2 regions of the Streptomyces sp. NPDC047917 genome follow, and region 2 is predicted to be linked to the other one. Evidence: riboswitches for the same ligand, from Rfam matches in the RefSeq annotation. Region 2 holds a riboswitch; the other holds the start of a gene.
What was found. Region 2 has a riboswitch for glycine ahead of gcvT (glycine cleavage system aminomethyltransferase GcvT). Riboswitches for the same ligand answer to the same signal wherever they lie in the genome.
Positions count from the first base shown of each region.

Region 1: another riboswitch for glycine. It lies ahead of gcvP (aminomethyl-transferring glycine dehydrogenase); the one in region 2 lies ahead of gcvT (glycine cleavage system aminomethyltransferase GcvT).

Region 1 covers NZ_JBIDCA010000017.1:9,145-13,181, reverse strand. The annotation lists gene gcvP (aminomethyl-transferring glycine dehydrogenase) at 1-2,335, opposite strand, end outside; glycine riboswitch at 2,530-2,626, opposite strand; gene ACGF8B_RS34940 (PRC-barrel domain-containing protein) at 2,740-3,108, shown strand; gene ACGF8B_RS34935 (DNA polymerase IV) at 3,033-4,037, opposite strand, start outside.
Region 2 covers NZ_JBIDCA010000023.1:13,132-17,168, reverse strand. The annotation lists gene ACGF8B_RS39710 (enhanced serine sensitivity protein SseB C-terminal domain-containing protein) at 1-305, opposite strand, end outside; gene ACGF8B_RS39705 (enhanced serine sensitivity protein SseB) at 484-1,254, opposite strand; gene ACGF8B_RS39700 (AAA family ATPase) at 1,323-2,012, opposite strand; glycine riboswitch at 2,172-2,269, shown strand; gene gcvT (glycine cleavage system aminomethyltransferase GcvT) at 2,411-3,547, shown strand; gene gcvH (glycine cleavage system protein GcvH) at 3,640-4,017, shown strand.

The DNA of each region.
Region 1 (4,037 bases), on a different contig from region 2:
GGCCCTCGCCACCCATCAGACGTACGTACGCCCAGGAGATCGGGAGGATGCCGGCCGAGCCCCACGGGGCGGCCGAGATCGGTCCGACACCGGTCTCGGGGCCCGCCGCGGACTGCAGCGGGTGGTTGGGCAGGTACGGCGCGAGGTGCGCGCGCACCCCGACCGGGCCGACGCCGGGGCCGCCGCCGCCGTGCGGGATGCAGAAGGTCTTGTGCAGGTTCAGGTGCGAGACGTCGCCGCCGAACCGGCCCGGCTTCGCGAGACCCACCAGCGCGTTGAGGTTGGCACCGTCGACGTACACCTGACCGCCGGCGTCGTGCACCTCGGCGCAGATGTCGGCGACGTGCTCCTCGAACACGCCGTGCGTCGACGGGTACGTGATCATGAGCACGGCGAGCTCGTCGCGGTGCTTCTCGATCTTGGCGCGCAGGTCCTCGATGTCCACCTCGCCGTCGTCGGCGGTCTTGACGACGACGACCTTCATGCCGGCCATGACGGCGCTGGCCGCGTTGGTGCCGTGCGCGGAGGACGGGATGAGGCAGACGGTGCGCTGCTCGTCACCGTTGGCGCGGTGGTACGCCCGCACGGCCAGAAGGCCGGCGAACTCGCCCTGCGAGCCCGCGTTCGGCTGGATCGAGACGGCGTCGTACCCGGTGACCTCGGCGAGACGCTCCTCCAGCTCACGGATGAGAGTGAGGAAGCCCTGCGCCTGCTCGGCCGGCGCGAAGGGGTGCAGCGCGCCGAACTCGGGCCAGGTGATCGACTCCATCTCGGTGGTCGCGTTCAGCTTCATGGTGCAGGAGCCCAGCGGGATCATGCCGCGGTCCAGCGCGTAGTCCCGGTCGGCGAGCTTGCGCAGGTAGCGCAGCATCGCGGTCTCGGAGCGGTGCTGGTGGAAGACCGGGTGGGTGAGGATCTCGTCGGAACGCAGCAGCCCCTCGGGCAGCGTGTCGGCGAGAGTGGCGTCCAGCGCCTCTATGTCCCCGTCCGCACCGAAGGCGGCCCAGACCGCGGCGAGCTGCGTGCGGGTCGTGGTCTCGTCGCAGGCCAGGGAGACCAGGTCGGCGTCGACCAGCCGCAGGTTGACCCCGTGCTCGCGGGCGGCGGCGACGGTCTCGGCGGCCCGGCCCGGGACCCGCACGGTGAGGGTGTCGAAGAAGGCGCCCGTCACGACATCGACCCCGGCGGCGCGCAGGCCCTCGGCCAGGATCGTCGCGTAGCGGTGGGTGCGCCGCGCGATCGTCCGCAGCCCGTCCGGGCCGTGGTACACCGCGTACATCCCGGCCATGACGGCGAGCAGTACCTGGGCGGTACAGATGTTGCTGGTGGCCTTCTCGCGGCGGATGTGCTGCTCGCGGGTCTGAAGGGCCAGCCGGTAGGCCTTGTTGCCGTCCGCGTCGACGGAGACACCGACCAGGCGGCCGGGAAGGCTGCGGGCGAACTTCTCGCGCACGGCCATGAACCCGGCGTGCGGTCCGCCGAAGCCCATCGGCACACCGAAGCGCTGCGTGGTGCCGACCGCGATGTCCGCGCCCAGCTCGCCCGGCGAGGTGAGCAGGGTCAGGGCGAGCAGGTCGGCGGCGACCGTGACGATCGCACCCAGCTCGTGGGCCTGCTCGATGACGGGCTTGATGTCCCGGACGGCTCCGGAGGCGCCCGGGTACTGAACCAGCACGCCGAAGACACCGCGCTCGGCGATCTCCGCCGGGATTCCGTCGGACAGATCGGCGACGACGACCTCGACACCGGTCGGCTCGGCGCGGGTCTCGATGACCGCGGTCGTCTGCGGCAGGGCGTCGGCGTCGATCAGGAAGACCCCGTTCTTCACCTTGCCGACGCGCCGGGAGAGCGCCATGGCCTCGGCGGCCGCGGTGCCCTCGTCGAGCAGCGAGGCGCCGGAGGTCGGCAGCCCGGTCAGCTCGGCGACCATCGTCTGGAAGTTGAGCAGCGCCTCCAGCCGGCCCTGCGAGATCTCCGGCTGGTACGGCGTGTAGGCCGTGTACCAGGCGGGGTTCTCCATGACGTTGCGCAGGATTACCGGCGGGGTGAAGGTGCCGTAGTAGCCGAGCCCGATCATCGGGGCCAGGACCTGGTTGCGGTCCGCGAGCTCGCGCAGCTCGGCGAGGACCTCGGCCTCGGTGCGAGCGGCCGGCAGCCCGAGCGCCTCCGCGCTCTTGATGACATCGGGCACCGCGGCCGCGGTGAGTTCGTCCAGCGAGCCGTAACCGACCTGGGCGAGCATCTTCGACTGCGCCTCGGCATCGGGTCCGATGTGGCGCTGCTCGAACGGAATACCCTGCTCCAGCTGGGAGAGCGGAGTGCGACGGGGGGTCATGGTGGAGGCCTCCTGGTCTGTCACGACCTGCGAGGGGCACCACGGCGCGGGTGCCCGAACGGCCTCCCCCTCTGTCATCTCAACCTGAGAGCTTCACCGGCGCGCCGTGCGGCGTACCGGCTTTCACCGTCGGTGAGGAAGGGAATCGCACCGGCACTCGGCCGCACGAAACCCGCCCTGCTTTCCAGAGTGACCTCGTCCGTGCGGTACGGGGGCCTGAGAGATTCCGGGGAGGATTTGCTCCTTCGGCGCCTTCGGATCAGCTCCGGAGGACTCTCCCGCACGGGGTCAGCAGCCATGACCAGCCTACCAGCGGGCTTCGTGGCTGATTTCTCGAGTGGCCAACCACCCGGATCTGCCTTTTTGTAGTGCTAGTGGAGTAGCCGCGACCAGTGGGAGGGACCGTGCAGACCGACATCGATCCGCGCAGCCTGATCGGCCGCAAGGCGTTCGACCGCAAGGGCACCAAGATCGGAACCGTGGACGAGGTGTACCTCGACGACGCGACCGGTGTGCCCGAGTGGGCGGCCGTACGTACCGGACTCTTCAGCCGGGACGCGTTCGTCCCCCTGGAACCCAGCGAATTCGTGGAGGACACGCTCCGCATCCCCTTCGACCGTGCCCTGATCAAGGACGCGCCGGACTTTGGTGTCGGCCGCCACCTCTCGCCGGAACAGGAGCTCCAGCTCTACCGGCACTACGGACTGGACTCCGCGCCGGAGGAGACCGGCCCGGACAGGGACTTCGGCAGGCTGGCCGGCCAGGACGAGTAGTCCTGCGGGTCACGCACCAGGGGCAGCGGATCGGCGGGCCGGAGCTCCGGGTCGTCGATCCGGAACGTACGCACCCGGCCGGGCGGCGATCCGGGCTCCTCGAACCGCACCGTCACCCGTCCGACGCCGCTGCCCTGCACCCAGCCGTGGCCGTGCGTCTCGTGGTGCACGTCGTGTCCGGCGGGCCAGCGCCGTGCCGCGCGCTGCTCGGCACTCTCCGGGACCTCCGCCCGGGGATCGCCGGGCGGCCCGGTCGCCTCGTCCCCCGCCGGTGCCGTCCCCGCTGCCGGTTCCCCGGCTGATTCCCCGGCCGACTCCTCGGCAGCGGCGCGCTCCCCGGCGGCCTGCGCGAAGAGGTCCTCCTGTGTGTAGTCGGCAAGCCCCGTCACCCCCACTCCGAGGAGCCGGACGCCCCCGGTGGTGTCAACGGCCTCCAGGAGCCGTGCGGAGGCCTCACGGACCACCGTGGGGTCGTCCGTGGGCCCACGGAGCGTCTCGGACCTCGTGAGCGTCGAGAAGTCGTACCGGCGCACCTTCAGCACCACCGTGCGCCCGGACCGCCCCGCGCCCCGCAGCCGCTGTACGCAGCGGTCGGCCAGCCGCTCGACCTCGGCCCTGATCCGCACCCGGTCGTGCAGGTCGGCGTCGAAGGTGTCCTCGACCGACACCGACTTGGCGTCCCGCTCCGCGACCACCGGCCGGTCGTCGTACCCGAACGCCATCCGGTGCAGCGAGCTCCCGTGCGCCTTCCCCAGCAGGCGCACCAGCTCGTCCTCACCCGCCTCGGCCAGGTCGTCGACCGTCGTCATCCCGGCCCGGCGCAGATGATCCGCCGTCGTCGGCCCGACACCGGGGAGGATCCGCACCGACATGGGCGCGAGCAGCGCCCGCTCCGTGCCCGGCTCTATGAGCAGCAGGCCGTTCGGCTT
Region 2 (4,037 bases):
CCCCAGCGGTCGGGGAAGAGGGTGCGGGCGATGTCCCGGCCGTCGACCAGCTCATGGGCGCGGTTCCAGCCACTGGCCGAGAGCTCCTGGGCGGAGGTCACGCAGGGGGCGTAGCCGAGGCCGTCGACCTCCATGTTCCCGTACTGGGCGTCGGGCGAGCCGGCCTGGCCCTGCCAGAGGAGCATCCAGATCCGGCCGCCCGCGAGGGCCTGCAGCAGCGCCTCGTACGCGTCGTAGCGCCCGGGCGTCACTTGGCGCAGCATGTGCTCGACCTGCCCGGCCGCCGCGGTGCCTGACGCACTCACCTGGTCCCGCCCCTCTTCGATCCACTGTGTCGGCCCGCCGCCCCGGGCACACGGGTGCGGCGTGATGCCGAGGCACCAGCCATGAAACCAGCTTATGCGCCGGTCCTGACACCGACTTGACGTCATGGGTCCGGGCGGTGTTCCCCACCGGTGCCCGGCGGAGGTCCCGCGCCGTGTTCTATATGCCCGCTCGCTGGTAGAACGGCCGGATCCGCTCCCGCATCCAGTCGCCGACCGGGTCCTGTGCCACGTCGAGCAGTACGAGATTGACCGGCCAGGGAACCCCGACCCGGCCCAGGGCGCGGCCGAGGGCGTCCATCGGGGCGTTGCGCCCCGCGCCGTCCCAGGTGGAGAACTCGACACCGATGAAGAGGACGGGGTCGCCTCCCTCGATGCTGGCGAGCGCCCGGCGGGCGGAGAGCACCACACCGCTCTCCTCGAACTCACCGGCCGCGGCGGCCAGGAAGTCGACCGGCTCCTCCTTCCAGTCCGGCTCGTACAGCCGGACCCTGCCGCCGCCGGCCGGCCCGTCCAGCGGGGTGCGCCCGGCCCGGCAGAGTTCGGCCACGGCGGGCGGCGGCAGCGGCATCCCGACCGCGCCGCCCGGGTTCACCGCGATGCCGAGCTGCGGGGGCAGTCCGCGGGCGAAGTCGCGGGCGGGCGCGACGGTGAAGGACATGTGGGCGCCGACACAGGCGAGGAACTGCTGTTCGGAGCTGAAGACCGGGACGTACGGGGCGCCCTCGATCTCCGTCGTCGGCAGGTCCAGGGCCCCCGAGTCCGGACCGCCGCCGTTGGGCAGCGGTACCCAGACCTGGCTGCGGCCGAGCACCTCGACGAGCCGTCCGCCCGCCTCCGGGCTGCCCACCGAGGCCATCAGCACTTCTTCGAGCTCGTTGCCCGGCCATCCGCCCTGCGGATGGGACTGGACCTGCGCCGGAACGTCCACTGCTTCCCCTTCTCGCCCAAGCCTTCCGGCAGAAGATTAACGCCCGGCCCCGAAGCGGCTCCGCCCCGCTACCGCCCGCCGGGCGGCCCGCCGGTGAACTCGATCCGGGCGAGCCGCCCCGCCGCCTCCCGGTCCAGCAGCACCGCCGAGCCGCATCCGGGCGGCAGCAGCCCCTTCTCCGTCGCCCGCAGCAGCCTGCCCACCGCCCTGCGGTGCCGGGCGAAGGCGTATCCCGATACGCCGCGTCCGCGCTCGCGCTGGCCCTCCCGCGCGGTCTCGGGCGTGACGTCGAGCAGGACCAGCCGCAGCGCCCGGCCCCGGCGCCGCGCGTCCCGGGCCAGCCAGCCGCGCACCCAGGACTGCGTCCCGCAGTCGTGGACGACGACGGACACCCCGGAACGCAGCACCCGCCACAGCCCCCAGTAGTGGGCGGCACGGACGAGCGGGCGGTAGAGGGCGTACGGGAATAACCGGGGCACGGACCGCGCCCAGCGGTCCCGGGTGTCCTGGGAGTCGATGGCGTGCGCCGTCGTCACCGCGCGCCGGATGAGCGTCGACTTGCCGCTGCCGGGCAGCCCGGAGACCACGACCACGTCGCCCGCCGCGAACCGCAGGGCGCGCGGGCTGCGCCCGGCCCGCTCCCGCAGATCCCGTACGACGGGCGCGCGCCCCGACATCTCCCTGGCCGGGGCCCCCGGCTGTGCGGGCATCGCCCCGTGTGCGAACCCCGCGGTCGTCGCGTACCGCTGCAACGTCATCGCCCTCCCCCTGTCGGATCACCCCACGTATGCCCCTGAAGTGTAAAGAAAAGGTAATGCGGCACAACCGTCCACGCCGGTGATTTCCGGCGGGGGACCGGGGCCCCACTCCGGCCCGATGCGTGCGATGATGGCCCGGCCAACTGCATAAAGGCCGTTCGAATCCGCGCGGGAGAGTTCCGGTCACTACCTGTGCCGGGCGCCGAAGGAGCAAGTTCCTCCCTTGAATCTCTCAGGCCCCGTACCGCGTGGATGAGGCAGATCTGAAAAGCGGGCCGCTTCGCGGCTCCACCCAAGGTGCAAGCCGAACCCTTCCAGGGGGTCTCGGCGAACCTCTCAGGTTCCGATGACAGATGGGGAGGGATCGTCCTCGTCGTCATGCCCTGGGAGCCATATCCATGAGCACCGCCCCCCGCCTCACCGCCCTCGATGCCCTGCACCGTTCGCTGGGCGCGACCATGACCGACTTCGCGGGCTGGGACATGCCCCTGCGGTACGCCAGTGAGCGCGACGAGCACAACGCGGTGCGCACGAAGGCCGGACTCTTCGACCTGTCGCACATGGGCGAGATCACCGTCACCGGCCCCGCGGCCGCGGCCTTCCTGAACTTCGCGCTGGTCGGCAACATCGGCACCGTCGCCGTGGGCCGGGCGCGCTACACGATGATCTGCGCCGAGGACGGCGGCATCCTCGACGACCTGATCGTCTACCGGCTGGGGGAGGCGGAGGCCCCCGAGTATCTGGTCGTCGCCAACGCGGGCAACGCCCAGATCGTGCTGGACGCGCTGACGGCCCGCGTCGAGGGCTTCGACGCCGAGGTGCGCGACGACCGGGACGCGTACGCGCTGCTCGCCGTCCAGGGCCCGGAGTCCCCCGCCATCCTGGCCTCGGTCACCGACGCCGACCTGGACGGCCTGAAGTACTACGCCGGTCTGCCGGGCACGGTCGCCGGTGTCCCCGCGCTGATCGCCCGTACCGGCTACACCGGCGAGGACGGCTTCGAGCTGTTCGTCGCCCCCGAGCACGCCGAGCGGCTGTGGCAGGCGCTGACCGAGGCGGGCGCCTCCCGGGGCCTGATCCCGTGCGGGCTCTCCTGCCGCGACACGCTGCGCCTGGAGGCGGGCATGCCGCTGTACGGGCACGAGCTGACCACGGAGCTCACCCCCTTCGACGCCGGTCTCGGCCGGGTCGTGAAGTTCGAGAAGGAGGGCGACTTCGTCGGCCGCAAGGCCCTTGAGGCCGCCGCCGAGCGCGCCGAGACCGCTCCGCCGCGCAAGCTGGTCGGCCTGGTCGCCGAGGGCCGCCGGGTGCCGCGCGCCGGCTACCCCGTTGTCGCCGTGGGCGGAGCCGGCGTCCAGGTCGTCGGGGAGGTCACCTCCGGCGCCCCGTCCCCGACCCTGGGCAGGCCGATCGCCATGGCATACGTCGACGCCGCGCACGCCACGCCCGGCACCGAGGGCGTCGCGGTGGACATCCGTGGCACCCACGAGCCGTACGAGGTCGTGGCGCTGCCGTTCTACAAGCGCCAGAAGTGACCCCCGCGCTCATCGAGAAGTGACGCAGTCGCGTCTCACACCGTAAGACCACCGTTCATCAGCACTCCCCCGCGTACAGGAGAATTCAGGTCATGAGCAACCCCCAGCAGCTGCGTTACAGCAAGGAGCACGAGTGGCTGTCGGCCGTCGAGGACGGTGTGGCCACGATCGGCATCACCGAGTACGCGGCCAACGCGCTCGGCGACGTCGTCTACGCCCAGCTCCCCGCGGTCGGTGACACGGTGACCGCGGGCGAGACCTGCGGTGAGCTGGAGTCGACCAAGTCGGTCAGCGACCTGTACTCCCCGGTCACCGGCGAGGTCACCGAGGCGAACCAGGACGTCGTGGACGACCCGTCGCTGGTGAACTCCGCTCCCTTCGAGGGCGGCTGGCTGTTCAAGGTACGCGTCACGGAGGAGCCGGCCGACCTGCTCTCCGCCGACGAGTACACCGAGTTCTCCGGCAACTAAAGACCCCAAGGGACCACCTG